One region of the Herbaspirillum sp. WKF16 genome, then DNA from elsewhere that is predicted to be linked to it. Evidence: predicted binding sites of a transcription regulator. Region 1 holds the regulator's gene; each other region holds the start of a gene.

Region 1 (10,111 bases):
TCAAGATGATGCAGCAGTTCGGCACGGCTGCGGCCATCATCACCGCGCGCCAGTCGCCGTTCGTGCTGCGCCGGGCCAAGGACCTGGGCATCGCCCACGTGTTCCAGGGCGTGCACGACAAGCGCCAGGCCTTCGAACAGCTGCTGCAGCACACCGGCCTTGCGGCCGCCGACTGCGGCTACCTGGGCGACGATGTCATCGACCTGCCGGTGCTCACGCGCGTCGGCTTCAAGGCCTGCGTGGCCAACGGCCACCGCGAGGTCAAGCTGCGCAGCGATTACGTGACCACGGCCACCGGCGGCAACGGCGCGGTGCGCGAAGTCTGCGACCTGGTGCTGGCCGCGCAGGGCAACTACGAGGCGGCGCTGGCGCCGTACCTGGCATGAGCAACCGCAGCGGCGAACGCGCGGCCGCACGCATCCGCCTGGGCGTGATCCTGGTGACGCTGGTCGCGCTGGCGCTGGGCAGCTTCTGGGTGCTGCAGGTATTGCGCACCGACGGCGACCGGCAACTGGTCGAGCGACCGCGCAGCAAACCCGACTACTACCTGGAAAACTTCAGCTACGTGAAGCTGGGGCCGACCGGGCTGCCGCGCTACGACGTGGCCGGCCTCAAGATGGTCCACTTCCCCGCCGACGATTCCTTTGAAATCACCAAGCCGGTGGTGCACAGCCTGGACAAGGAAAAGCCGCCGATGGAGTTGTATTCGGACACCGCCCGCGTGACCGACGACCAGAGCAAGATCCACATGTACGGCAACGCCAACGCCATCCGCGGCGCGGCCAATGGACGCGACCCAATGCACTTGGTGTCGGAATACCTGTTGCTGCTGCCGGACGACGAAGTGGTCAAGACCGACAAGCCGGTGGTGATGACCATGGGCACCACCCGCCTCTCCGGGGTGGGCATGACCGCCAACAACGCCACGCAGGTGGTGCAGTTGTTCGGCAACGTGCGCGGCCACTACGAACCGGCGCCGAAAAAACGCTGAGCCTCCATTACAACAAGATCGAACAGACCCGACCAGACAGGAATCTATGAAACGCTCATTCTTATTGCCGCTGTTGCTGTTGGCCGCCGCATGCGGCGTGGCGCGCGCCGAGAAGGCCGACACCACCAAGCCGACCAATATCGAGGCCGACCAGATGGTGTACGACGATGTACGCCAGGTGAAGACCTTCACCGGCAATGTGGTGCTCACGCGCGGCACGCTGCTGATCAAGGCCGGCCGCGTGGTGCTGACCACCGACCAGTACGGCTACGAATACGCGGTGCTGTATGCCGCGCAAGGTGCGCTGGCCAGCTTCCGCCAGAAGCGCGACGGCGGCCCTGACCTGTGGATCGAAGGCCAGGCCGAGCGCATTGAATACTCCGAACAGACCGAGATTTCCAAGCTGTTCAACCGCGCCCACATCCAGCGCATGGACGGCAAGCGCGTCACCGACGAGGTCAACGGCGAGTTCATCTCCTACGACAGCCGCGCCGAGTTCTATTCGGTCAACAACTCCGCCAGCGGCGAGAGCAAGCCTGGGGCCGGCCGCATCACCGCGGTGATCCAGCCGAAGAACCCGCCGCCGGCGCAAGCGGCGCCGCAACCGCAACCCGCGCAACCGGCCCAGCCCGGGAAGGGCCAATAAGATGGTGAGCTCGCTGGTCGTCCGCGGACTGAAGAAAAGCTATGGCGCGCGCCAGGTGGTGCGCGACGTGTCGATGGAAGTCAAGAGCGGCGAAGTGGTCGGCCTGCTGGGGCCCAACGGCGCCGGCAAGACCACCTCGTTCTACATGATCGTCGGCCTGGTGCCGTCCGACGGCGGCGAGATCGACCTGGACGGCGCCGCCATCTCGCGCCTGCCGATCCACCAGCGCGCCACGCTGGGCCTGTCCTACCTGCCGCAGGAAGCCTCGGTGTTCCGCAAGCTCTCGGTGGAAGACAACATCCGCGCGGTGCTGGAACTGCGCCGCGAAAACGGCAAGCCATTGTCGCGCGACGAGATCGAGGGCCGCCTGAACAACCTGTTGCACGAGCTGCAGATCGAGAAGCTGCGCGACAGCCAGGCGCTGTCGCTGTCGGGCGGCGAACGCCGCCGCGTCGAGATCGCCCGCGCGCTGGCCACCGACCCGCGCTTCGTGCTGCTGGACGAGCCCTTCGCCGGTATCGACCCGATCGCCGTGATCGAGATCCAGCGCATCGTGCGCTTCCTGAAGGAGCGCGGCATCGGCGTGCTGATCACCGACCACAACGTGCGCGAGACGCTGGGCATCTGCGACCGCGCCTACATCATCAACCAGGGAACGGTGCTGGCCAGCGGCAGCCCGGACGACATCATCGCCAACGAATCGGTGCGACGCGTCTACCTGGGCGAACACTTCCGCATGTGAGCGCGGCGCCAGACCGCGACACTGCACCACCCCACACGCAAGAACGCAACCACAGCCGGCCACGCGGCTTCCTGAACGCCAGATGAAACAGTCGCTCCAGTTACGCACCTCGCAGCACCTGGCATTGACGCCGCAATTGCAGCAGTCGATCAGGCTGCTGCAACTGTCGACGCTGGAACTGCACCAGGAACTGGAACAGATCCTCTCCGACAATCCGCTGCTCGAGCGCCTCGACGATGCGCTCGACAACTCGGTGCGCCTCTTGGCCGACGGCGCGATCTCGGCGACGCCCTCCTCCGGCGTCGCCGAGACCGCCGGCGAGGCCGCGGCCGAACCGGCTGCGCCCGGCGGCGACGGCGAGGCCAACTTCGAGCACCAGGACAACACGCCCGACAACAGCGTCAGCGGCGAGTCCGACTGGAGCTTCGACGACGTCGCGCGCAACGGCAAGTCTTCCGACGACGAAGACGCCCGGCCGCAGCTCGAAGCGCACGAGATCACCCTGCGCGAACACCTGCTGGAGCAGATCCGCCTCACCGCGCGCACGCTGCGCGACCGCGCGCTGCTGGAACTGCTGACCGACGCGCTCGACGACAGCGGTTACCTGGAAGAGCCGCTGGAAGACATCCTCTCGCGCCTGCCCGAAGAACTGGGCGTCGACCTCGATGAGCTCTCGATCTCGCTCAAGCTGCTGCAGAGCCTGGACCCGGCCGGCGTCGGCGCGCGCAGCCCCAGCGAATGCCTGGCGCTGCAGATCCGGCGCATGCCCAAGGTGGCCTTCGTGACACGCCGGCTGGCGCTGAAGATCGTCGAGGATTACCTGCCGCTGTTCGCCCAGCGCGACTTCAACAAGATCAAGAAGGCGCTCGACTGCGACGACGAAGACCTGCGCGAGGCGCAGGCCGTGATCCGCCAATGCCGCCCGCACCCGGGCGCGGAATTCGCGCGCGACGCCTCCGACTACGTGGTGCCGGACGTGATTGTCAGGCAAACAAAGAACGGCTGGCAGGTGCTGCTGAACCATGACGTGATGCCCAAGCTGCGCGTCAATGCGATGTACGCCAGCGCGCTGAAGCAGTCCAAAGGCGAAGTTTCCCTCACGTCACAGCTGCAGGAAGCCAAGTGGCTGATCAAAAACATGCGGCAGCGCTTCGATACGATTTTGCGAGTCGCACAGGCAATTGTCGAACGTCAAAGAAACTTCTTTTCGCATGGCGCTGTCGCCATGCGGCCCCTTGTGCTGCGTGAAATTGCTGATACACTGGGTCTACACGAGAGCACAATCTCTCGCGTGACAACTCAGAAATACATGCTGACGCCACATGGCATGTTCGAGTTGAAATACTTCTTCGGCAGCCACGTCGCGACGGAAACCGGAGGCGAAGCATCCTCCACTGCGATCCGGGCGCTGATCAAACAGTTGATAGGAGCAGAAAACCCCCAGACCCCATTATCCGATAGCAAGATTGCGGATATGCTGGCAGAACAAGGCATGGTGGTCGCGCGACGTACCGTCGCAAAATACCGCGAAGTGCTGAAAATTCCGCCGGTAAATCTCCGCAAATCCCTCTGAGCTTTCTCAGTTTTTCTGTAGTACTTTGCAGCCGTCGCTGTGTTCAGGCATCAGTCCATGCCCTTAGACACAAACGCTGTGCTATCCGGTGTATCGGATGAGGTGCACGAACCTCCAGTGACTTCACGATAGGAGTGTTGTATGAATCTGACCATCAGTGGACATCACCTCGAACTGACCCCCGCCATCCGGGAATACGTGCAGAGCAAGCTGGCACGGATCAAGCGCCATTTCGACAATGTGATCGACGTCAGCGTCATCCTGAGCGTAGACAAACTGACAGAGAAGGAAAAGCGCCAAAAGGCGGAAATCAACGTCCACATCAAGGGGAAGGATCTGCACGCGGAGAGCATCGCCCACGACCTGTACGCGGCGATCGACGCGCTGATCGACAAGCTCGACCGCCAGGTCATCAAGCACAAGGACCGGCTGCAGGAGCACCATTCCATGGCCAAGCGCCTGCCGGAAGACACGGCTGAGGCGGCTGGCGCGGCCGGCGCATAAGGCGCGGCAAACGCGGACCTGGATCCGCCATCACGAGGAAAGGGCGCGCAAGCGCCCTTTTTCATTTCCGCCACGCAATTTCTCGTGCGATCGCCGCCAGGAGATGTTGCAAACGATTTAAATAATATGTGGCGAGCCGCAAGTTCGCGCCGGTCATGCGCGACATTGGCAGCCCCTTCTTGAAGGCAGCTCCCGCGCCCCAATCTTGGAATTGAAGCAAGCAGAAGCCGCCCTTGCCCTCCACTGTCCAGCAGGCAACAAGGACGTGCGAAGATGCGCCGGCGCGCCCCGCTTTCAAACGCGAATGCCGGCTTTTCCCTATAATGTCGGCAATCAACCCATTTTTTAAGGCATAGCCATGAGCGACGTCCAATCCTGGATCAAAGAAACCGTCACCCAAAATCCCGTCGTGCTGTTCATGAAGGGCACCGCGCAATTCCCGCAATGCGGTTTCTCGGGCAAGGCCATCCAGCTGCTCAAGGCCAGCGGCGCCGAGAACATCGTGACCGTGAATGTGCTGGAAAGCCCGGACGTGCGCCAGGGCATCAAGGAATACTCGAACTGGCCCACCATTCCCCAGCTGTACGTCAAGGGTGAGTTCATCGGCGGCTCGGACATCATGAACGAGATGTACTCTTCCGGCGAATTGCAGACCCTGATCAAGGGCTGATTTCCCGCCCCTGTTTCATTGACTCTCCCCCTCCGCACCGCATGCCGCGCCAGCGCCTGATCATCGCCATTACCGGCGCGACGGGCGCGATCTACGGCGTGCGGCTGCTGCAGCACCTGCGCGGCCATGCGCAGGTCGAGACGCACCTGCTGGTGTCGGACGCCGGCGTACTCAATCTCCACCAGGAACTCGAACTCGGCCGCAAGGACGTCGAAGCGCTGGCCGACGTGGTGCATAACGCACGCGACGTCGGCGCCTCGATCGCCAGCGGCTCGTTCGCCTCGGCCGGCATGATCGTCGCCCCTTGCTCGATGAAGACGCTGGCGTCGGTGGCCCATGGCCTGTCCGACAACCTGATCACGCGCGCCGCCGACGTGGTGCTGAAAGAGCGCCGCCGCCTGGTGCTGATGGTGCGCGAGACGCCCTTCAACCTGGCTCACCTGCGCAACATGACCGCCGTCACCGAAATGGGCGGCGTGATCTTCCCGCCGCTGCCGGGCTTCTACCATCGGCCGCAATCGCTGGAAGAGATGGTGGACCATACGCTGGGACGGGTGCTGGACCTGTTCGACATCGGGCACCAGCTGACGCCGGAGTGGCAAGGTTTGAAGCCGTCATAAAAAAAACACGCCGAGGCGTGTTTTTTTTCGTCCCTCATTGACCTTGCACGCCAGGTCAACCGCGCCCGATGAACGGCATCTTGGTCGCCATCACCGTCATGAACTGCACGTTGGCGTCCAACGGCAAGCTGTCCATGTAGAGGATGGCGCGGGCCACGTGTTCGGCATCCATCGTCGGCTCAACCTTGGTGGACATGTCGGCCTGCAGCGTGCCCTTCTTCATCAGCGTGGTCATGTCGGTGGCGGCGTTGCCGATGTCGATCTGGCCGCAGGCGATATCGTAGGCGCGGCCATCCAGCGAGGTGGCCTTGGTCAGGCCGGTGATGGCGTGCTTGGTGGCAGTGTACGAGGCCGAATACGGGCGCGGCGCGTGGGCCGAGATCGAACCGTTGTTGATGATGCGCCCGCCGCGCGGCGTCTGGTCCTTCATGATGCGGAAGGCCTCCTGGGTGCACAGGAAGACCCCGGTCAGGTTGATGTCCACCGCCGACTTCCACTGCTCCACGCTCAACTCCTCCAGCGAGACCGGCGGCGCGAAGATGCCGGCATTGTTGAACACCAGGTCGAGGCGGCCGAAACGCTCCTTGGTGCTGGCGAAGAGCTTCTTCACCGAGGCCGGGTCGGTAACGTCGGCGGCCACCACCAGGGCGTTGGCGCCATGCTCTCCGGCCAGCTTCACGGTCTCTTCCAACGCATCCTGGCGGCGTCCGGCCAGGGCCACGCCGTAGCCTTCGCGCAGCAGCGCGAGCGTGATCTGCCGGCCGATGCCGGAGCCTGCGCCGGTCACCAGCGCGATTCGTTTCGGTGCTGCCATGGTGTCTACTCCTGTCTTGTCTTGTCGGTGGATGTGCGCGCGCCGCTGCGGCAATGAAAAAGCCGCCTGCGGCGTGCAGGCGGCTTTCACTATAGCAAACGCATCGGCCGGCTTCGATGAGAGATTTTCAATCCGCGCGCCGGCATTCATGCATGCGCGGGCGCGTTCACACCGTGGTCGAGAGCGGCTGGGCGGTGTCGATGCCCAGCGTCAGCGCGGCCGCCGCCAGCTTGGCGCGGTCGCCGGCGAACACCTCGGTCAGCGCGGTATAGGCGATCCAGCGCGCGTCGATCTCGAAGAAGTCGCGCAGGTTCACGCGCGTATCGCTGCGGCCGAAGCCGTCTGTGCCCAGCGTCACGTAAGTGCCCGGCACGAAGGCGCGGATGCTTTCCGGCAGCGCGCGGATGTAATCGCTCACCGCGATCACCGGCGCGGCGCTGTCTTGCAGCTGTTGCGTCACGTACGGCTGGACGTCGGCGCCGCACAGGCGATGATCGCGCTGCGCAGCCACGCCGTCGCGCGCCAGCTCGGTATAGCTGGTGACGCTCCAGACCTCGGCCTCGACCTGCCAGTGACGGCGCAGCAGCTCGGCTGCCGCCAGGGCTTCCTTGAGGATAGGGCCGGACGCCAGCAGGCGCGCCTGCGCGCCCGCCTTCCTGCCCAGGCAATACATGCCGCGCAGGATGCCCTCGGCGACGCCGGCCGGCATGCTGGGCTGGGCCTCGTTCTCGTTGGTGACGGTGACGTAGTAGAACACGTCGTCGCCGCGTTCCATCATGCGGCGCATGCCGTCGTCGATGATCACGGCCAGCTCGTAGGCGTAGGCCGGGTCATACGAGACGCAGTTCGGAATCGAGGCGGCGGTCACCAGGCTGTTGCCGTCCTGGTGCTGCAAGCCCTCGCCGCCCAGCGTGGTGCGCCCCGACGTGGCGCCGATCAGGAAGCCGCGCGCGCGCTGGTCGGCCGCGGCCCAGATCAGGTCGCCGATGCGCTGGAAGCCGAACATCGAGTAGTAGATGTAGAACGGCAGCATCGGCGTGCCGTGCACGGAGTAGGCGGTGGCGGCGGCGGTCCAGGAGGAGATGGCGCCGGCTTCGGTGATGCCCTCTTCCAGGATCTGGCCGTCCCTGGCCTCGCGGTAATACAGGATGGAGCCGATGTCTTCCGGCTCGTAGAGCTGGCCCTGGGAAGAATAGATGCCGACCTGGCGGAACAGGTTGGCCATGCCGAAGGTGCGTGCCTCGTCGGCCACGATGGGCACCACGTACTGGCCGAAATCCTTGTCCTTCAACAGGTTGCCGAGCTGGCGCACCAGCGCCATGGTGGACGACATTTCCTTGCCGTCGGCCTCCAGCGCGAACTTGCTGTGCGCCTCCATGGCCGGCACCGCGCGCCTGGCGGCGCCGGCCTGGCGGCGCGGCAGGTAGCCGCCCAGGGCGGCGCGGCGGGCGTGCAGGTGCTTCATCTCGGCGCTGTCGTCAGCCGGCTTGTAGAAGGCCAGCGAGCGGCATTGCTCGTCGGTCAGCGGCAACTTGAAGCGGTCGCGGAATTGCAGCAGGCTCTCTTCGTCCAGCTTCTTCTGCTGGTGCGTGGTCATCTTGCCCTCGCCGGCCGCGCCCATGCCATAGCCCTTCTTGGTCTGCGCCAGGATCACGGTGGGCTGGCCCTTGTGGGCGGCGGCCGCCTGGTAGGCCGAGAAGATCTTCTTCATGTCGTGGCCGCCGCGACGCAGGCGGTTGATCTCCTCGTCGGTCAGCGTGGCGCCGATGGCGCGCGTGCCGGGAGTCTGCCCGAAGAAATGCTCGCGGTTGAAGGCGCCGTCGTTGGCGGCGAAGGTCTGCAGCTGGCCGTCCACGGTGCGGTTGAGCGCATCGACCAGCTCGCCGTCCTTGTCGCGAGCGAACAGGCCGTCCCAGTCGGAACCCCACAGCAGCTTGATGACGTTCCAGCCGGCGCCGGCGAACAGCGTCTCCAGCTCGTCGACGATGTGGCCGTTGCCGCGCACCGGGCCGTCCAGGCGTTGCAGGTTGCAGTTGACCACGAAGATCAGGTTGTCCAGCTTCTCGCGCGAGGCCAGCGACAGGGCCGCCAGCGACTCGGGTTCGTCCATCTCGCCGTCGCCGAACACGCCCCATACCTTGCGACCCTGGTCCTGCAGCAGGCCGCGGTGTTCCATGTAGCGCAGGAAGCGCGCCTGGTAGATGGCGTTGATCGGGCCTATCCCCATCGAGCCGGTCGGGAACTGCCAGAACTCCGGCATCAGCCAGGGGTGGGGATAGGACGACAGGCCTTGCTGGCCGGCGCGCTTGGCCTCGATCTCGCGGCGGTAATAGCCGAGGTCTTCCTCGGAGAGCGCGCCTTCAAGGAAGGCGCGGGCGTAGATGCCGGGCGCCGAGTGCGGCTGGAAGTAGACGACATCGCCGGCGAACTTGTCGTCGCGGGCGCGGAAGAAATGATTGAAGCCGACTTCGAACAGGTCGGCAGCCGAGGCGAAGCTGGCGATGTGCCCGCCCAGTTCGCCGTAGGCGCGGTTGGCGCGCACCACCATGGCCAGCGCGTTCCAGCGCATGATGCTGGCGATGCGCTCCTCGATCGCCTGGGCATCGGAACCGCCGGGGAATGGCGGCTCCTGCTCGGGACGGATGGTGTTGACGTAGGGCGTGTTGCGCGCATCGCGCCAGTTGATGCCCCACTGCTGGGCCGCAGCCGACAGGCGCGACAGCAGGAAGCGCGTGCGCTCGGGGCCGGCTTCCGCCAGCACGCTTTGCAGCGCCTCCAGCCACTCCTGGGTTTCCTGGGCGTCGATATCGATATCGCGGGCAATACCATTGGCTGACGACATATCCACTTCCTGATCTCCTTGTTGTGCCAGGGCCGGAAACCGCTTGCGCCGGGCTCATGGGAAAATGACGCCGCCGCGCGCAATCAGTTCTATGCAAAGAGACGAAAAGCCGGTAAAACACCTGCCGCGCCATTGGTCTCCTCGCACCCGACGCCTTTGCGGTCGTTCTTCTTGGTGATCGGATAACGATACGCCTGATGCACCGGCATGAGTCACTGAAAATGAGAAGTTGTTTTACAATATTCAGCACTGAATGCTGAAAATTTGAAACTTACAGAATTAAATTTCAATAATGGAACTAGATACCACCGATTTGCGAATCCTGAACATCCTTCAGGAGAACAGCTCGATCAGCAATCTGGAGCTTGCCAGCCGCATCAATCTCTCGCCCTCGCCTACCCTGGCGCGCGTGAAGCGGCTGGAATCGGAAGGCATCATTTCGCGCTACGTGGCGCTGGCCGATCCGCACCTGCTGGGGCTGAAGGTCAACGTGTTCGTCAAGGTGATCCTGGAGCGCCAGGGCGCGGAGGCGCTGGCCCAGTTCGAAACGGCGGTGAGCGCCTTCGATGAAGTGATGGAAGTCTACCTGATGACCGGCGACGAGGATTACCTGCTGCGCATCGTGGTGCCCGACCTGCTGACGCTGGAGCACTTCATCGTCGACCACCTGACCAAGATCCCTGGCATCAAGAACATCCGCTCCAGCTTC
Region 2 (10,111 bases), 2.4 Mb from region 1:
GCGCCTGGCGTGTTGTGGTCGTCCTTCTCAGGCAGAACGCAGCCCAGCGCCGAGACGCCGGTGCGCATCACGTCCATCGGATGCGAGGCCGCCGGCAGCCACTCCAGCGCCGCCTTGACGTTGGCCGGCAGGCCGCGCAGCGCCTTGAGCTTGGCCTTGTAGGCCTTCAGTTCGGCGGCGGTGGGCAGCTTGCCGTGCACCAGCAGGTGGGCGATTTCCTCGAATTCGCAGCTGTCGGCCACGTCCAGGATGTCGTAGCCGCGATAGTGCAGGTCGTTGCCGGTCTTGCCGACGGTGCACAGCGCGGTGTTGCCGGCGGTCACGCCGGACAGCGCAACGGATTTCTTGGGCTTGAAGCCGGGGGCTGCCTGTTGCTCGCTCATCGTGTTCTCCTCAGTGATATCGGTGGTCTTGATCTTGGTATCGGCACTGCCGCAGGATTGTCTGGCCGGCCTGCGCTTACTTGTTCTTCTGCTGGGCGAACAGCGCGTCGAGCTTCTGTTCGTAGCTGTGGTAGTCGATGCGGTCGTAGAGCTCCATGCGGGTCTGCATGGTGTCGACCACGTCCTTCTGCGTGCCGTCGCGTCGGATCGCGGTGTAGACGTTCTCGGCCGCCTTGTTCATGGCGCGGAAGGCCGACAGCGGATACAGCACGATGCCCACGTCCGCGGTCTTGAGCTCGTCGACGGTGAACAGCGGGGTCGAGCCGAACTCGGTGATGTTGGCCAGGATCGGCACCTTCACCGCGTTGGCGAATTTCTTGTACATCGCCAGGTCGGTGATGGCTTCGGGGAAGATCATGTCGGCGCCGGCCTCGACGCAGGCGACGGCGCGCTCGATGGCGGCCTCCAGGCCCTCGACGGCCAGCGCGTCGGTGCGCGCCATGATCACGAAGTTCTCATCGGTGCGGGCATCCACGGCGGCCTTGATGCGGTCCACCATTTCCTGCTTGGTGACGATCTCCTTGCCCGGACGATGGCCGCAGCGCTTGGCGCCGACCTGGTCCTCGATGTGCACGGCGGCGGCGCCGAACTTGATCATCGACTTCACGGTGCGCGCCACGTTGAAGGCCGAGGCGCCGAAGCCGGTATCCACGTCCACCAGCAGCGGCAGGTCGCACACGTCGGTGATGCGGCGCACGTCGGTGAGCACGTCGTCCAGGTTGGAGATACCCAGGTCGGGCAAGCCCAGCGAGCCGGCCGCAACGCCGCCGCCGGACAGGTAGATCGCGCGGAAGCCCGCGCGCTTGGCCAGCAGCGCGTGGTTGGCGTTGATCGCGCCGATGACTTGCAATGGGGATTCTTCCTGGACGGCCTTGCGGAACGCTGCGCCTGCGGAGTGGAGAGCCATGATGACACCTTCTGTGTGGGTTGCTGGTTGCGGCGGAACCTGGCGGCGCGGTCGCCGCCGGATCCTTGTCTTTCTGCCATGAACGCGGAGGTCCACGGCGCGAACTGCCAGCGTGTATTGCAACGGCCGTGCCATGGCGGCGGGGGCAACGCGAACGGCGTCGGGCGCCATCCCTCCCGGCGCCGGTGCAAACGGCGAAAAATCAAGGGCTTAGCAACACCCATGGCAGGCGGCCAACGCGACGCCTACAGCGCGCAAGGCCCTCTTCGAAGAGCATTGATGCGATTCAAAAGTGTTACATTAACGTTTCAACGAACGTTACTTGAAACATTACCTCCTCATGAAACGCCCCGCCTACCGCGACGCCGCCGATCGCCCCGCCGACAAACCCGTCATCTGGACGGTATCGGTCTCGCGCCTGTCGGAGCTGTTCCGCGACATCACGCTGGAGTTCGACGAGCTGGCCGAGATCGAGCCGATCCAGCTCGGCTTCGACGACGCGGTGCGCCACATCCGCGAACGGCTGGCCAGCGAGCGCTGCGACGCGGTGATCTCGGCCGGCTCCAACGGCGCCTATCTCAAGAGCCGCCTGCCGGTGCCGGTAATCGTGGCGCGCGCCAGCGGCTTCGACGTGATGCAGGCGCTTGCGCGCGCGCGCAAGCTAACCGCCCGCATCGGCCTGGTCACCTATCAGGAGCCGATGCCGGCGCTGGCCGAGTTCCAGCAGATGTTCGGACTGGAGATCGTGCAGCGCACCTACGCCACCGAGGAGGACGCGCGCGCCGTCGTCAACGACCTCAAGGCGTCCGGCATCGAGGCGGTGGTGGGCGCCGGGCTGATCACCGACCTGGCCGAGGAGGCAGGCCTCTTCGGCGTGTTCATCTATTCCTCTGCGTCGGTGCGCCAGGCCTTCGACGACGCGCTGGAGCTGGCGCGCCTGACCCAATTGGAATCGAGCCGCGGCCGCAACCCGGTTGCCGCCGACACGCTGCGCGCGCGCCACCACATCAAGGACCTGCGCGGCGACTCGCCGGCGATGGAAGCGGTGCGCCAGTCGATCACGCTGTTTGCGCGCTCGCCCGCCACCGTGCTGATCCAGGGCGAGACCGGCAGCGGCAAGGAGCTGGCGGCGCAGGCCATCCACCGCGCCCACCCGCTGATGCAGGGCAAGGCGCAAGCGACGCACCCGTTCGTGGCGGTGAATTGCGGCGCGCTGGCCGAGTCGCTGCTGGAGTCGGAGTTGTTCGGGCACGAGGAAGGCGCCTTCACCGGTTCACGCCGCGGCGGACGCGCCGGGCTGTTCGAGGCGGCCAATCGCGGCACCCTGTTCCTGGATGAGATCGGCGAGATGCCGCTGCCGCTGCAGACGCGCCTGCTGCGCGTGCTGGAAGAGCGCGAGGTGGTGCGCGTGGGCGGCACCCGGCCCATCGCCGTGAACGTGCGCATCATCAGCGCCACCCATTGCGACCTTGATGCGCGCGTGCGCGAGGGGCGCTTCCGCGCCGACCTCTATTACCGCCTGGGCGTGCTGCGCCTGCGGCTGCCTGCCCTGCGCGAACGCCGCGAGGACATTGCGCCGCTGGCCGAGTGGCATCTCAAGCACGCGCTGGCCGCGCTGGATGCGCGACCGCACGCCAACCTGCGGGCCGAGATCGCGCGCTGCGCCGCCGTGCTGGAGGATTACGCCTGGCCGGGCAATGTGCGTGAGCTGCGCAATGTGATGGAGCGCCTGGCGCTGCTGCTGGCGGCCGAGCCGCTGCAAGCGCTCACGCCGGCGCTGATCCGCCACCTGGCGCCGGAACTGGACCGGCAAGCGGTCGCGCCTGCGCTGCCGCTCACGCGAGATGCCGCCGCTGAAAATCCTGCGGCTGAGGTCGAGGATATCCATGTCGCGCTGCAGCGTTTCCGCGGCAACCGGGCCGCCGCCGCGCGCCACCTCGGCATCAGCCGAACCACGCTGTGGCGCAAGCTGAAAGAGGATGGCGGCGGCAAAGAAAGCTGACGCAGCCCGAACGCAGGCGCAGCAAAAATTCCTTTCGCGCGGGGCCGTCGGCGCGCACTGCATGGGCGGCATGCGGCGGCAAATTATTTAGTCCGAATAAAATCATGCCGATCTTTCCCGTTGCCTGATAATCGGACGGCGCCCCGTCTTGACAGCCGCGCGGCGCGCCGCCTATGCTCGGCCGCTGTATCGGCGCATGCCGTACTTCGGAGCGGGAACCGCGAAGCGACAATCGACAATAATCGACAATGAACGCGGGTGGATCGATCCATCCCTTCCGGCGAGGCCAGCGAGCCCGCTCCACATCCACAGGCATCATTCAAACAGGGAGAATCCATGTCCAGCACCACCGTTTCGCCGGCGGCAGAACACACGCATCCACAGGCCCGGCGCGCCATCATTTCCTCGTCCATCGGCAATGCGCTCGAATGGTTCGACATCCTCATCTACGGCGCTTTCGCGGTCGTGATCGCCAAGCAGTTCTTCCCGACCAACAACGAAACCGTTTCGCTGCTGCTGACCTTCGCCACCTTCGGCGTCTCCTTCTTCATGCGTCCGCTGGGCGCCATCGTGCTGGGCGCCTACGCCGACCGCGTGGGCCGCAAGTCGGCGCTGATGATGTCCATCGTGCTGATGACCATCGGCACCGCGATGATCGCCTTCATGCCCAACTATGAAACCATCGGCCTGCTGGCGCCGGCCGGCGTTGCGCTGGGCAAGATGATCCAGGGCTTCTCGGCCGGCGGCGAGTTCGGCAGCTCGACCGCCTTCCTGGTGGAACACGCGCCGCACCGTCGCGGCTTCTTCTCCAGCTGGCAGGTCGCAAGCCAGGGCATCAGCCTGCTGCTGGCGGCCATCTTCGGCGCTGTGCTCAACAACATGCTCACGCCTGAACAGCTGGCCTCCTGGGGTTGGCGCGTGCCGTTCGTGTTCGGCCTGCTGATCGCACCGGCCGGCATCTACATCCGCCGCCACCTGGACGAAGCGCCCGAGTTCAAGGACTCCAAGGAGCGCACCGATGCCCCGCTGCGCGACACCTTCGCCAGCCAGAAGCTGCGCCTGCTGATCGGCTCGGGCAGCGTGATCATGGCCACCGTCTCGGTCTACCTGTCGCTGTACATCCCGACCTACGCGGTCAAGCAGCTGGGCCTGCCGGCCTGGTCCTCGTTCGCCGCCACCTCGGTGGCCGGCCTGATCATGTTCATCGGCTCGCCGCTGGTGGGCGCCTGGTCCGACAAGATCGGCCGCACGCCCTTCATGATCGCCAGCAGCGCGCTGTACATCGTGCTGACCTATCCGATGTTCGTGTTCCTGACCAACTCGCCAGGCTTCGTGAACCTGCTGCTGCTGCAGATCGTGATCGGCGTGCTGATGACCATGTACTTCGCGGCGATGCCGGCGCTGCTGGCCGACATCTTCCCGGTGGCCACGCGCGGCACCGGCATGTCGCTGGCGTATAACATCGCGGTGACCATCTTCGGCGGCTTCGCCGGCCTGATCATCACCTGGCTGATCGACTTCACGGGCAACAAGCTGTCGGTGAGCTACTTCGTGATCTTCGGCGCCGTGCTGAGCCTGATCGCAACCATCGCCGCGCGCACCGTGCTGCGCCTGCGCTGATCGCACGCATGCGCCGCCGCACGCGGCGCATGCAAATAAAAATGGCCCGGGTCGCAATGCGATCCGGGCCATTTCTTTTTCAAGCCGCTGCCTTCCCCCTCATCGGCCATCCGCGCAGCGGCGCACGGACGGCCCTCCCTGCCTTGCTCAGTCGTCCTCGGCGCCGCCGATCCCCAGTTCCTGGATCTTGCGGGTGATGGTGTTGCGGCCGATGCCCAGGCGCACCGCGGCGTCGTTCTTGCGGCCGTGGGTGTGCTTGAGCGCGATCTTGATCAGGGCGGCCTCGAACTGGCGGCCAAGGATGTCCATCACCTCCGGCTGTTCCTGCGCCAGCATCTGGGCAGCCTCGCTCTCCAGCAGCGAGATCCAGCTGGCGCCGGCAAGCTCGGCGTGGGCGCTCTCGACGGGAACCGCGACAGCCGACGCCGGCGCGGCCGATGCCGGAGCCGACACGGTCTGCGCCGGCTGCGGCGCGTGTGCGCGTTCCTCGATCAGGTCTTGCGGCAGGTCCTTGATTTCCACCGTCTGGCCAGGCGCCATCACGGTGATCCAGTTGCACAGGTTTTCCAGTTGGCGCACGTTGCCGGGGAACTCCAGCTGCGACAGGAACTGCATCGCCTGCGGCGACAGCCGCTTGGCTTCCACGCCCAGCTGGCGCGCGCTCTGCGCCAGGAAGTAGCGGGCCAGGATGGGAATGTCTTCGTTGCGCTCGCGCAGGCTGGGCAGGCGCAGGCGGATCACGTTCAGGCGGTGGTACAAGTCCTCGCGGAACAGGCCCTCGCGCACGCGCTGCTCAAGGTTCTGGTGGGTCGCGGCGATCACGCGCACGTTGGCCTTGAGCGACTGATGGCCGCCGACGCGATAGAAGTGGCCGTCCGACAGCACGCGCAGGAGGCGCGTTTGCAGATCCAGCGGCATGTCGCCGATTTCGTCGAGGAACAGCGTGCCGCCCTCGGCCTGTTCGAAGCGGCCGCGCCGCATCGCCTGGGCGCCGGTGAAGGCGCCGCGCTCGTGGCCGAACAGTTCGGATTCCAGCAGGTCCTTCGGAATGGCAGCGGTGTTGAGCGCCACGAAGGGCTGCGACGCACGCGGGCTGTGCTTGTGCAGCGCGCGCGCCACCAGCTCCTTGCCGGAACCGGATTCGCCGGTGATCAGCACGGTCACGTTGGATTGCGACAGCCGGCCGATGGCGCGGAATACATCCTGCATGGCGGGCGCCTGGCCCAGGATCTCGGGCGTCTGCGCAGCGGACTGCTCGATGTCGGTTTCGCGCAGGCTCTCGTCGAGCGCGCGGCGGATCAGTTCGACTGCCTTGTCGACGTCGAAGGGCTTGGCCAGGTATTCGAAGGCGCCGCCCTGGAAGGCCGAGACCGCCGAGTCGAGGTCGGAGAAAGCGGTGATGATGATGACCGGGATGCCGGGATGCTTGGCCTTGATGGTCTGCAGCAGCTCCAGGCCCGAGGCGCCCGGCATGCGGATGTCGGAGACCAGGACTTGCGGCGTGCCCGACTGCAGGGCGGCCATGGCATCGCGTGCGCTGGAAAAACTCTGCGTGGCGAGATTTTCTCGGGCCAGGGCTTTTTCGAGTACCCAGCGTATCGATTCGTCGTCGTCAACAATCCAGATTGGCTTCATAAATAACTTTTTCCTGCGTTGGTCATGCTGTTGATGCTTCCGCGGCGGCGGCGCTTTCGGCGCCGTGCCGCGCCCCCGATGACGGGCTGTTCCCCATCACGCCGGTTTTTGGCGCGCTGCCTGCGGCCATCGGCTCACGGCAGCGGTATAAGTATTCTGAAATCGGTGCAGCCCGGCCGGCTGTCGCACTCGATCACACCCATGTGCTGGTGGACGAAGGTTTGCGCCAGCGTCAGCCCCAGCCCGCTGCCTCCCTCGCGTCCGGATACCAGCGGATAGAAGATCCGTTCCTGGATATCCGGAGGGATGCCCGGACCGTTATCGATGATATGCAAGTCTAGTGCCAGCCTGTATCGGACCTTGGACAGCGTCACCTGGCGCGACACGCGCGTACGCAGGATCAGCTCGCCGTCGCCGGCGCGGATGCGCTCGGCCAGGGCTTGCGCGGCGTTGTGCACGATGTTGAGCACGGCCTGGATCAGCTGTTCCTTGTCGCCGCGGAATTCCGGAATGGAGAGGTCGTAGTCGCGCTTGATCGCCAGGCCCTGCGGGAACTCGGCCATGACCAGGCTGCGCACGCGCTCGCACACCTCGTGGATGTTGACGTCGCCCACGATGTGCGGATGGCGGTGCGGCGCCAGCAGGCGGTCGACCAGGGTCTGCAGGCGATCGGCCTCCTTGATGATGACCTGGGTGTATTCGCGCAGCTCCTTCAGGTGACGCTCGGGCAGCTCCAGCTCCAGCAGTTGCGCGGCGCCGCGGATGCCGCCCAGCGGGTTCTTGATCTCGTGCGCCAGGTTGCGGATGAGCTCCTTGTTGGCCTGGCTCTGGTCGAACATGCGCTCTTCGCGGTCCAGCTTGAGTTGCTGGACGTTCTCGCGCAGCTCCAGCAGCACCGGCATGTCGGGACTGTCCAGCGGCGTGACGATAGTGTGCACCTGCAGCGGCTCGCGGTTGGCGCGCTCCAGCACCAGGTCCAGCCGCTTGTCGGCGAACTGGTGCTCGATGGCCTGGTAGAACAGCGCAGAGAGCTCCTTGCCGTTGAGGAACAGCTCCGACAGCTTCTGCTGCGACAGCACCTTGAACGAGCTCTCCAGCAGGTTCTCGGCGGCCGCATTGGCGTAGACGATGCCGCCCTGGGCATCGAGAATGATCACCGCCGAGGCCAGCAGGTCGAGGCCGTCGAGCGAGGGGAAATTTATCTTCATCCGAATATCGCAGGTCCTGAAAATCGTTGTCGCGGCCGGCGTCGCCGGCCGCATGTCGTCATGCCCTTCTCTAGCAAGTTTCGGGCAAGGCCTGACGCCTTGACAGCTCAGCGCTCCAGCTGCCGTTCCAGCGCCTCCACCTGCGCCCGGCCGGCGGCGATCGCGGTCTCCAGGGCGGCGCTGCGCTCCTGGTATCGGGCGTAGTTGCGTTCGTCGCCGCGCCGCTCGGGCCGGCCGCCGTTGTATTCGCGCTTCAGCGCGTCCAGCCTTCGGCGTTCGCTCGCCAAACGAACGCGCAACGCGGCCTTCCCGTCATCGCGCGCGCCCTTCTCCGGCGATGTCGCCGCCGCTGCAGCCGCCTTGCCGGCGCCGATCATGCCGATGGGCGCCGGCGCGATCTTGCGGCAATCCGCTGCCGAAGCATGGTCGCGGTATTCGGGCGCGGCGCCGCCCGCGCACACATACAGGTCGGCCGCATGCGCCGCCAACGCGCCGGCCAGCAGGGTCGCCGCCATTGTTCCGTTCAGCCATCTCATCGCAACCTCCACAAACTCTTCTCCGGTATGACCGAAGGGCTTGCGTTGCGGCTGCGCATAAACAAAAAGGGGAAGCAAGCTTCCCCTTTTTTTCAGACACTCATTCGATTACAGCGAGTAGTACATATCGAATTCGATCGGATGCGTGGTCATGCGGAAGCGTTGGACTTCCTGCATCTTCAGGTCGATGTAAGCGTCGATCATGCTGTCGGTGAAGACGCCGCCGCGGGTCAGGAACTCGCGATCCTTGTTCAGGTTGTCCAGCGCTTCATCCAGCGAGGAGCACACGGTCGGGATCAGCTTGTCTTCTTCCGGCGGCAGGTGGTACAGGTCCTTGGTGGCGGCTTCGCCCGGGTGGATCTTGTTCTGCACGCCGTCCAGGCCTGCCATCAGCAGCGCTGCGAAGCACAGGTACGGGTTGGCCAGGGGATCCGGGAAACGGGTTTCGATACGGCGGCCCTTCGGGTTCGCCACGTGCGGGATACGGATCGAAGCCGAGCGGTTGCGTGCCGAGTAGGCCAGCTTGACCGGTGCTTCAAAGCCGGGAACCAGACGCTTGTACGAGTTGGTGCCGGGGTTGGTGATCGCGTTGAGCGCCTTGGCGTGCTTGATGATGCCGCCGATGTAGTACAGCGCGAATTCCGACAGGCCGGCGTAGCCGTCGCCTGCGAACAGGTTCTTGCCATCCTTCCACACGGATTGGTGCACGTGCATGCCCGAACCGTTGTCGCCGACCAAAGGCTTCGGCATGAAGGTTGCGGTCTTGCCGTAGGTGTGGGCGACGTTCCAGATCACGTACTTCATGGTCTGGGTCCAGTCGGCGCGCTCGACCAGGGTCGAGAACTTGGTGCCCAGCTCGTTCTGGCCGGCGCCGGCCACTTCGTGGTGGTGCACTTCGACGGGGATGCCCAGGGATTCGATGATCAGGGACATTTCCGAACGCATGTCCTGGAAGCTGTCGACCGGGGGAACCGGGAAGTAGCCGCCCTTGACGGTCGGACGATGGCCGGAGTTGCCGCCTTCGATCTTCTCGCCGGTGCTCCAGGAAGCTTCTTCGGAATCGATCTTGACGAAGGAGCCGGACATGTCCGCGCCCCAGCGCACGCCGTCGAAGATGAAGAATTCAGGTTCCGGGCCGAAGTAGGCGGTGTCGCCCAGGCCGGTCGACTTCAGGTAGGCTTCAGCGCGCTTGGCGATGGAACGCGGGTCGCGGTCGTAGCCCTTGCCGTCGGACGGCTCGATCACGTCACACTGCATGAACAGCGTGGTTTCTTCCATGAACGGGTCGATGTTGGCGGTATTCGGGTCCGGGATCAGCAGCATGTCGGAGGCTTCGATGCCCTTCCAGCCGGCAATCGACGAGCCGTCGAAGGCGTGACCGGATTCGAACTTGTCGATGTCGAAATGCGAAACAGGCACGGTCACGTGCTGTTCCTTGCCACGGGTGTCAGCGAAACGGAAGTCGACAAACTTGACTTCGTTGTCCTTCACCATCTTCAAAACCTCTGCGGCCGTCCTTGCCATGCGAATCTCCTAAAACGAGGAAGTAGTATAAATTTGGATGTTGAGCCGTTTTCTGCGACTGGATCTTTGCATTTGATACAACGGTCTTGCGCCGAACTCAGTCGCGGATGATAGCAGATTCCATGCCACCGGCCTTTGACGGGCGCAGGCGATGGAATATTTTAGGGAGTGCAAGGCGGACGGCCGTTCCCTTGAGTGCATACCGACGTCACATATGCATTATTTTAGTGCATAAC
Region 3 (10,111 bases), 1.9 Mb from region 1:
CACCGTCAGACACCTGGTATTGGAAACTGGCCGCGCCGTTGAAGTCCTGAGTCGGCATGAAACGCACACTGCCATCGGCCTGCAGCGTCACTGTTCCATGAGATGCATTGGCCACGGCCGAAATGCTCAGGTGCGATAAGGACGATGGATCAGGGTCGGTATCGTTGGCCGTCAACTGCGCTGCCGAGATGATGAAAGCGGTATCCTCGAAACCAACGAAACTGTCATCGACCGCGATCGGATTGACATTGACCCGAGAGAAATCGATCTGGGTCGTACCCACCACTTCCGCGCCATCGGTATCCCGCACCACATACTCGAAACTGCCCACGCCACCGTATCCTGCCTCCGGTACGAAGGTAATGGTGCCATTTGGGTTCAACACGACGGTACCGTGCTCGGCATGTTGGACCGCCACGATGGTCAGCGCGTTCGGGTCTTCGACATCGGTGTCATTGGCCAGCAGCGCCGCCTGGGTCAGCGTGTAGGTGACGTTGCGTTTGCCGTTGAACATCTCGTCGTTAACGACAGGGATGTCGTTGACCGAGTTGAAATTGATGTCCACGCGCGCTTCGCTCTGCCCGCCGACGCCGTCGTCGACGACATAGGTGAAGCTGGCAGGGCCGAAGTAGTTGAGATCAGGCGTGAAGACGATCTCGCCGTTCTCCAAACGAACCGTTCCGTGGGTAGCATTGCCCACCGACGTCAAGCGCAGCTCGCTGTGATCGTTGTCCACGTCGTAGTCGTTGGCCAGCAGGCCGTCGACGGAGAAATGGATGACCTGGTCTTCGTCGGTAGTCGCTGCCTCTCCTTGCAGGCGCGGCGCGTCGTTGACAGGGAGGATGTCCAGCGTGGCCGTGCCAACGGTGAATCCGCCCACGCCGTCGGAAACGGTATAGGTAAAACTGGCCGCACCGAAGTAGTCCGCGTCCGGCACGAAGCGAATCGATCCGTCCTGGTTCAAGGTCACTACGCCGTGGCTGGCGTTGTCGACGGCAATGATCTTCAGGTCAGTATGGGGATTGTCAACATCCGAATCATTGGCCAGAAGGAGCGCCTGGTCGATAGTCTGGATGTTGTCCTCATCGAACGTCAGCGTCTCACCCACCACATCCGGCGCATCGTTGACTGGCGCGAGATTGACCACGGTGGTCCCAATGACCTGGCCGCCGTTTCCATCGTCGACCGTGTACGAGAACGACGCCGGGCCGAAGTAATTCAGCTCAGGGATGAACCTGATCGTACCGTCCGCCAATAATTGCACAGTGCCATGCTGGGCGTTGCTGACGGCCGTGATGGACAGCACCTGGCCGTTGGTGGCGATGTCGACGTCGGTGTCGTTGGCCAGCAGGAAGGATTGCGGTATGTCCAGGATGATATCTTCGTCGCTGTCGATCTGCTCGCCCGTGACCACCGGCAAGTCATTGACCGGAATCACCGTAAGATGCATCGTCCCCGGGACCTCATATCCCACTCCGCCGTTCACGACCAGCTCCGCGTTATCGCGGTCGGCGACCCAATAGGTGAATTGCGCCGGCCCGTTGTAATCCTGGTCGGGTACGAAGCGAATCGTTCCGTCGCTGTCCAGGAAGACCTGACCGTGCTGCGCCTGGCCGACACGGGTGATGCGCATGACGTCGCCATCGACCGCGCTGTCCACGTCCAAATCATTGGCCAGCAGGTCGGCCGCGTGGAACATCAGCACATTGTCTTCATCGCCGGCGACGGTATCGTCGCGCACCAGCGGCGCGTCGTTGACCGGTGCCAACTCAATAGTAGCGGAAGCCACGCTCGAGAGGCCATACTGGTCGGTCACCGAATAGCTGAAACTGGCCTGCCCATGATAGTTGGCCTCCGGGATGAAGACGACTTCGGTCTTGCCCTCTTCATTGGTGCGCAATGCCACCTGGCCGTGCGTTGGACTGAAGACGGCCGTGATGCGCAGCATCTGCTGGTCCGGGAAAGCCGGGAAGTTGATGGTCGAGTCGTTGGCCAAGAGCATCGATTCCGGCAAGCGCAGGCCAATGTCCTCGATGCCAGTGATGAATTCGCCGGCCACGGTGGGATAGTCCAGAACGACCTCGGCAGTCGCGGGAAGTACGGATCCACGGCCATTCGTGCTATCGAAAACCTCTTCCTGCGGTGCCTGAACTGCCGATATGTCGCCGTGATCCTGTCCTCCGGCGCCAGTTCCGCCGCCCAGTCCCTGAAATGGCACCAGTGGATCGGCGCCGGCAATGCTGCCGGGCGGCGGTAGCAAGGTCCCGACAATTCCGGAGCCCGAGTTGCTGATGGCCGTGGGCTGGTACAACTGCTCCAGCGGCACGTTGACGGCCGACTGGTGCGCGCCAGAATCGGTCGAGGTGCTGCCGGTTGCGGTCGAACCGAGATCAGTGCTGATGAATTCGCCGACCCTGTTCGCATTGCCTTCCTGCGTACGTGCACTGCCCGCCGTGCCCGCATCCACGTTTCCAGCGGAAGCAACGGTCGGCCATTGCACTGCCGCCGCAGCCACGCCGACGGCAACCAGCGGCGCGCCTGCGCTGCTGAGGCCGAACAGGCTGTTGTCGGCGTTGCGGATCATGTCCTCGGTAACCTGGCGCAGTTCCTGGCCGGCCGTTGCCGCCCCATTGGGAACAAAGGCGACCGGATTGGAGCGCACCTGGCCCGCCGTCGTGTTGCTGGCCCCCGGCGTCCCGGTCCCTTGCCCCGAAACAGCGACCCCGGCCGTGCCTGCCCCCAGGCGGTTGTCGTTGGCGCCGATCGTTGTATCACCGCGCTGACTGGTATTGGCAATGGTCTTACTGGTGGTCGACGTCAGGCCGGGATTGCCGGCATCGACCAGCACCTGGCCGCCGTCTGTATCGGCATCTCCGCCATGCGTATGCTCAGCTTGGCCGTCGAACTCACGCGTGTTGACGGCATGCAGCACCGTTTCACCGCCCTCCTGCGACTCCAGCAGTCCTCCCGGCGTCATCAAGTAGGCCACGCCCTTGACGTCGCCGGTGAGCTGCCCGGCATTGAGCGCAAGGGTGCTGCTGTCGGACTTGACCAGTACCGGCGGATTCTTCGAGAAATCGATCGCGGTGATCCCCGCCGCCGCCAGCGACTGCAGCTCTCCAGGCGAGGTCGAGGTCGCTGTCTGCGATACGCCGTCATGATTGGCGTCGATCCATACCTTCAGCACCGCAAACGCCGGATCGCGCGCATCGAGGATGCCATCACCGTTAGCATCGAGCCAGCGCACGCTGTTGCGCTCCAGCGAAGCAGCAGGATCAAGATTCAGCAGCTCGCCTGCAGTGATCTTGCCGTCGCCGTTCAGGTCGATGGACAGGATCCCCTGATTGGAGGAAATCCAGTCCACCTTTTCCAGGTAGCCGTCACCGTCAATATCGGCATAGATCCGATCGTTGGTGGCGCCAGCCGCCGCCGGGACCACCGGGAAAGTCAGCGCCGTGAAGCTTTGCGTCAAATGCTGCACGTCCTCTACCGGCATGCCGGCGTGCTCACCTGGTTTGGCGGTGGCGCTGACGCCTTCCTGGAGGTAGTGCTGGCGGATGGTTTCGGCTTCCCAGGCAGGAACGACGGCGTCCATCGCATGCTTCATGAAGTCGCTCAGGAGCGTATCGCCAGTACCGTCGCCGCGGCTGCCTGCGCCGTCGTAGTAACGCGTCTGGACTTGACCGTTGTCGTCAATCCATTTGAGATACAAGTGACCGCTAGCACCGTTGGCCAAATTGAAGCCATCTGGATCGTATTGATAGCCAATCGAAGGCAGCCTCGAGGCAATCAGTCCATACAGCGGCTGTCCATTGGCATCCACCATTCCGCCGAGCTGCGACTGCAAGCCGTCGACTAGGTTTTGCATCCACTTAGTGGCCGTTGCGCCCCCACCTTCGGCATCTTGGGTTGTAATGACATGGGTATGCCCATCGGCATCCCAGACCGCCTGAGCTTGTCCCTCCAGCATAGGCTCATCTGAGCCAAACATGCTACTGATGATGGTAATAACGACCGCAGCAATTGCGCCATAAGGGCCGAGATACCCGAGAGTAGATAAAAGACTGAGGGCCGACGACGCAATCGACAAGGGATTGCCCGACTGAATTGCCATCACGAGCCCAACGCCTCCTGCCACTGCGCCCAAGCCTTGGGCAGCATTGCCTAGCGCGCCTACCGCATTGCCGGCCTTATCCACCAAGTCGACATTCTGCATCATGGCGTATAGCTGAATGCCCTGCGCCCCCAGATTGGCTGAGGACTGTATGATGGCTAGGGCATTACCAGACTTCAGCGCATCAGCGAGATTCATTGCTGAAGAAACAGCTCCGAGTCCAGCACCGACTTCTTTCATCGCATCGGAAAACGACCTCAGCTCCGCCGGAATTTGACCACCAGCAGCGAACATTTGGTTCATCATTGAAACGCCAGCAAGAGAGGCGGCAAATGTATTACCAGTCTCAAGTGCCTGTATCAATGACAAAGCGCTCTGAACAGCCCCAAATCCGGCTTGCATTTGCTGGATTTGCTGGCGATCGGTCTCGCTGTAGCCTTTAAGAACCAATTGCGAGCGACCGTCAGCGCCAACCTCGAATCCGTTCTCGTTACTATCGACATAGCGAATTGCACCGTCGCTACTTTTACTCAAATAACCGACCGCTGTCCCATCACTATTGGTGAGCGTGACAGTTCCATCCGACATCTGATGGAAGTCGACATCAGTCAAGCCGAGTTGCGCTAACTGTTGTGTAAACGTGGCTTGCTGGCTCCCGGCAAGGCCGAGGGTAGTGTTTTGTAGTTGCTCACTGATTGACTGATGAGTACCGGAGTATTGATCTCCGGCCAGATCCATACCGCTAATCGGCGAGAGAGGCTCTTGCTCAGTAGCGCTCCCCGCAATTGACTTCCGAATCCGTTGCTCCAGCTCCTCTGAGAAAGGTAGATCTTGCACATTCCCGTCAGCGCCCACTTGCTGGTAGGAAGATGCTTTGTAATTTCCTTCTTTATCAAAAACGGAAACCACTCTTCCGTTGCCTGATACGTGCTCGACCTTATATCCTGTGACCTCGCCATTTTGATCGACGACGTCAGAAACTATACCGTCGCTCCCGTGCAAGACCTCAGCTTGACCTTGAATCTTCAGACGAAGAGCTACCTCTGAAATTTGAGCGTCGTGCGCTCCATCTGAATTTCCAAACGAAATATGCAACGCGTCTTGCCCGGCCCCATCTTGCTGCGATGAATGCTCTTGACTATCTCCTTCATTATTCGGTGGATTTGTGCTTGATGGTATTTGGTCATCTACACTATGCGAAGAATCCGGCACATGCACCGATTCAACAATTCGATTGAGCTCAGCTAATCCTTCAGGATCCGCCATCGCAGACGAAATCGCTGTAACCAAATTCGGATCAGAAAATACTTTGGACTCAGTTACTGCTGCCCAAATCTGGTCTACCTGAAGTTTAAGATCGTCGGGCAGTACTGCGGATGCATAGCCTGCACCTACGGCAATGGCACCTGCAGCCGCTGCAACAGCCAATGCCGTCCCAATGGGAATTGATGCACCGGCGACAACAACGGTTGTCGCACCTGCAGCCAATGCAGTACCTAGCGCGGTAAAAAGGCCGCCAGACACCATACCGGACACATCACCCACCAATGCTGTGAGTGTGTTGTACTGTATAGCACCATCACCGAGCTGGAGAGATGCTTTCTGCATATCTCCGTATAAACTGACACCTCCGCCAACTACCCCTGCATAGCCACTTGCCCTTGATAGGGTGTTAGATGCTGTGACAAATAACGACGTGACTCCACTGCCTAACTGTATTGCACCACCTGTAGCAGTAAGCGCCGCAGCGTCCTTCAAGGAATCAGGAACTCCCGCATCGTTGCCAAAAGCGGCTTTCGCGTCTCCAACGGCGCTGTAAATTCCGCTCCCTTGTCCCGTAATCGTAAGAAACGATGACCATATTGCCGCAACATCTCCCGACTGGCTTGCTTGAATTGCGGCCGTACGCGCCGCTTGCTGCTGCGCGATTAAACCCCATGGAATATTACCGGCCACGATTCCCCCGACCTTGAGTAAGCCCCCCCCATCGGATGAAGCTCAACAATAAACTTAGCGCAAAGAAACCAGCCGCCACCCTGTTTAGCTTATAAAGCCAAGCCTCTTTCTTTAGATTTTTCTCTGCTTTTTCGTACGACAAGACGTTTATATCGTCGATATCAATACGCCACACAGTGACTTCTCCGCCTTGGTGGTGGTGTGTCCATAAATATGCGTACACAACACCTTTTTTGCGCTGCTCTTCTATTAGCGAAAAAATATCCACGCTTTGATTGAATGCATAAGAAGCGACAAGAAAACCTCTTCCATCGCCATCCTTGCGAACAAATCTGACCGCTGCGTTTCTCCCCCTTATTGTCTCGACTTCGAACGGTCCCTCGCGAACTAGCTCTTGTTCGAGAGGACCAGCTTGGTAAAGCTCCTTCCAGGGCTTGCCGGCAAACAGCGCACAGACAAATGCCGTCAGCAAAAGCAATTTAACAATTGATATTTTTTTTATAAACAACTGCATAAGCACTCCACCGCACTATTTAATAGCTTTCCTACCTACCACCGCACTCGCCATGTTGGCGACCAAATTGCTCTCCAAGGAGCCAAGGCCTCAACAGCTAGGTTCACTTTGCGAATAAGAGTTGGATACACGCCCATTTAAAAATCCCGTGAAATGGGAAATATTCCAAACGGCAATTGTATTTCAGTTGTAAATAGATGTAACCAATATTTTCAAAAATCAATTTACATAGTTAATTTTTTATTCATTTATTACTAAAGCCATATCCAGAAATCGCGCAGCGAACTAGCTGACTCATCAATTTTCCGAATATGCCTTGCGAAACTTTAGGTGGTCAAACAGCTGACAACGCGAACCAAGGTGGCCGTTCTAATTGCCGCTCCATGTGATGCAGTCACCCTGCTTAAAACCCAGAAAACAAATCTCTTAATTTTGCGGAGGCATTTAGCCATGAACTGTTGAATTGCATTGAAAACCCACTTTTGGAGTGAACCCCTCGGGCTGGGCCAGGGCATGGAGATGAAGTGATACGCTTGTCGAGCCTTCTCAGGAGGAGCGACATCATGGCATCACGAGGTCACCATAGGCGGCACAGTCCGCAATTCAAGAACAGATCTGCAGCGATATCCGCAGCGGAAAGGTGGGGCGACGAGAGGCGCTCAAGACCCATAACTTGTCAGCGAATCTCATGCAGATGTGGCTTGGGTAGTTTGATCGCGGCGAGCTGGACCAGGAAGACGCCGCTGCAACAACGGTCGCAGAGTATGAAGCCCATATTGCTGCTTTGGAACGGAAGGTCGGCCAGCTGACGATGGAGCTGGATCTCCTTAAAAAAACGCCACGGCTACGACTCGTCAGCAACAACGAGAACTCATCGATTATCAGCGGCCCCAAGCCTGCTCCATCCGACGAGGATGCCAAATGATCGATCTGCCACGTAGCACCTATTATTACCAGTCTAAGCTGGCTACTTTGGCACTCGGTGATACTGAACTGGCGCGTCTGGTAGAGGACATCCACGATGTCTTTCCAGGTTATGGCTATCGTCGAATCACGTTGGAGTTGAGGGCACGCGGGCATGTGGTCAATCACAAGCGCGTAGCCAGGATCATGCGCGAGCACCAGGTGTGCGGCCACCATCGGCGCAGATTCAAGCCAGTCGCCGGCTCTGAAACTAACGTCGCCGTCTTTCCTAATCTCTATCAGAACATCATTCCAACGGAGCCAGATCGTGTCTGGGTTGCCGATATCACCCACATCCGAATAGCATCCGGCTTTATCTACCTGGCCGTTGTTTTGGATGCTTGCAGCCGCAAGGTAATCGGCTACGCTTTATCCAAGCGGATCGACACGCCTTTGGCCCTGGCCGCACTGGCGGCCGCCTACAGAATTCGCAAGCCGGCGCCCGGCACCTGCATTCACCATACGGATCGCGGGTGCCAATATGCCAGCGCTTTGTACCGGGATGCTCTGGCGGAGTTTGGTCTGATAGGATCGATGAGTGCGCCAGCCAATCCGTATCACAACGCGCAGGCGGAGAGCTTCATGAAGACGCTCAAGGTCGAAGAGGTTTATCTGGCCGGCTATGAGAAATTCGACGACGTAGCGGCGAGACTGCCATACTTCATCGAAGAGATTTACAACGAGCGGCGCATGCACTCTGCACTGGGCTATCAATCACCTAACCATTTCGAAGCACAACTCGCTCGGCAAGCGGCTTAGTTTCTCCATCAACCTTGGTCCAGCTAGAGGGGTTCACTCCATAGCTGGGTCAAAATTAGGAATGTAGATTTTTCCCTCATTGCTTGCTGAGGGCAGCTCGGCAGTCATACCACTTCTATATTTCAGTCTCTAAAGTTCAGGAAATCTGTTTCAAGGCAGTTCGTTGTTCACGAAATTTGACCATGGCCCTTCAATTCCAATAGCTTTCAAACCCATATCACTCCACTATCAAGAGAATTATTGGGAGCGGACAAATATGCTGAGATCATGCGCATAACTGATCGACATAATTTTCGGTGTTAAGGAAACGGATGTGGAAAGCCTGAGGCTTGCTTCGAGAACAGGTCCATCGCTAGCGACATCTAGCCCCAAGCGTATGCGGGCAACCAAGAGATCGAACCAGAATCTCTAAAATCGATATATATAGTTAGCTCTCGACTACCAACATCCAGAACATCAACGAGGCACGAGAAGCCGAGCAGGTTCCGTGGCAGCCGATTGCGACCGGGAATTGGGAAGACCGCTGTACCGGGCGCGGATCTATCGTGAGCGGGAATCTGCCTCGACGGTGACGGCACGATTTTTCCGTTCTCAACATTCGCCACCATGCCCCCCCAGAGGGCTGGTTCTTTATTGTGCAGCAGCGCCATCCCACGCCCAAAACAGCGCACACCCGCCCCACTTTACGCCGCACGCGCACGTCTGCGGCGGCACTACCAAAAACAGCATCCCTCACAAAGCCGCCACCAGACTGGATTAGCGTGATCCAGCAACAACCAGAAGGACGCTGGCACGCCTCCTGCTTAAAGATATTCATTCTTGTATTCAAGATTGAATATAACCATGCCAACCACCTCGCCTCTCCGCCACGAACCCGCCCAGGCGCCTGATCGCCTCACCATTTCGGCGCTGCTCGACGATTACCGCAGCGGCGCCGCCACGCCCGGCAAGACGGTTGCCGAGCTGCTCTCGCGCATCGAGGCGTCCGATCGCCATGAGGTGTGGATCAGCCGCGTGCCGGCCAAGCAGTTGAAGCAGCAGGCGGCGGCGCTCGACCTGATGTTGCAGATCAAGGGCGAGGCGGTGTTCGATGCCATGCCGCTGTTCGGCATTCCCTTTGCCGTGAAGGACAACATCGACGTGGCCGATATGCCCACCACCGGGGCCTGCCCTGAGTTCAGCGCGGTGGCCGCGGCCAGCGCCACCGTGGTGCGGCGCCTGCAGGCGGCCGGCGCGCTGCTGGTGGGCAAGACCAATCTCGACCAGTTCGCCACCGGCCTGGTGGGCGTGCGCTCGCCCTACGGCGCGGTGCGCAATTCGATCAAGCCGGAGTATGTCTCCGGCGGTTCCAGCTCAGGTTCCGCCGTCGCCGTGGCGCTGGGCCAGGTGCTGTTTTCACTCGGCACCGACACCGCCGGCTCCGGCCGCGTGCCGGCGGCCTTCAATCACCTGGTCGGGTTGAAACCCACGCGCGGCCTGATCAGCGGGCAAGGCTTGCTGCCGGCCTGCCGCACGCTGGATTGCATCTCCATCTTCGCGCATGACGTCGCCGGCGCCTGGCGCGTGCTGCAAAGCGCGGCCGGTTACGACGATGCGGATTCCTACTCGCGCAAGCCGCCGATGCTGGGCGTGAAGCGCCGCGGCTATCGCATCACCGTGCCCGAGCAGCCGGAGTTCTACGGCGACGCCCTGGCCCAGGAAGCCTACGAGCGCACGCTGGCCAGGATCGCCGCCATGCCAGGCGTGGCCATTGCCAAGATCCCGTTCGAGGCCTTCACCGATGCGGCGCAGCTGCTGTACCAGGG

The links. Region 1 encodes sigma-54, which starts transcription at its own class of promoters, with help from an activator protein. Its sites were predicted from a motif close to TGGCANGNAANCTGCTTT; they were not measured.
Positions count from the first base shown of each region.
Region 2: prpB (methylisocitrate lyase) is a predicted target of sigma-54. The motif match lies at 1,467-1,484, and genes of this name have one in related genera.
Region 3: atzF (allophanate hydrolase) is a predicted target of sigma-54. The motif match lies at 9,095-9,112, and genes of this name have one in related genera.

Region 1 is NZ_CP118632.1:4,116,798-4,126,908, forward strand. It holds gene Herbaro_RS18565 (KdsC family phosphatase) at 1-386, shown strand, start outside; gene lptC (LPS export ABC transporter periplasmic protein LptC) at 383-991, shown strand; gene lptA (lipopolysaccharide transport periplasmic protein LptA) at 1,038-1,637, shown strand; gene lptB (LPS export ABC transporter ATP-binding protein) at 1,639-2,379, shown strand; gene Herbaro_RS18585 (RNA polymerase factor sigma-54) at 2,462-3,952, shown strand; gene hpf (ribosome hibernation-promoting factor, HPF/YfiA family) at 4,094-4,456, shown strand; gene Herbaro_RS18595 (hypothetical protein) at 4,518-4,829, opposite strand; gene grxD (Grx4 family monothiol glutaredoxin) at 4,815-5,126, shown strand; gene Herbaro_RS18605 (UbiX family flavin prenyltransferase) at 5,168-5,746, shown strand; gene Herbaro_RS18610 (SDR family oxidoreductase) at 5,802-6,560, opposite strand; gene mdeB (alpha-ketoglutarate dehydrogenase) at 6,727-9,402, opposite strand; gene Herbaro_RS18620 (Lrp/AsnC family transcriptional regulator) at 9,695-10,111, shown strand, end outside.
Region 2 is NZ_CP118632.1:1,683,368-1,693,478, reverse strand. It holds gene prpC (bifunctional 2-methylcitrate synthase/citrate synthase) at 1-383, opposite strand, end outside; gene prpB (methylisocitrate lyase) at 460-1,350, opposite strand; gene prpR (propionate catabolism operon regulatory protein PrpR) at 1,691-3,352, shown strand; gene Herbaro_RS07540 (MFS transporter) at 3,689-4,972, shown strand; gene ntrC (nitrogen regulation protein NR(I)) at 5,120-6,607, opposite strand; gene glnL (nitrogen regulation protein NR(II)) at 6,742-7,815, opposite strand; gene Herbaro_RS07525 (DUF4124 domain-containing protein) at 7,923-8,330, opposite strand; gene glnA (type I glutamate--ammonia ligase) at 8,460-9,875, opposite strand.
Region 3 is NZ_CP118632.1:2,213,767-2,223,877, reverse strand. It holds gene Herbaro_RS22470 (cadherin-like domain-containing protein) at 1-2,059, opposite strand, end outside; gene Herbaro_RS10190 (hypothetical protein) at 6,060-6,584, opposite strand; gene Herbaro_RS10185 (IS3 family transposase) at 7,458-8,306, shown strand; gene atzF (allophanate hydrolase) at 9,150-10,111, shown strand, end outside.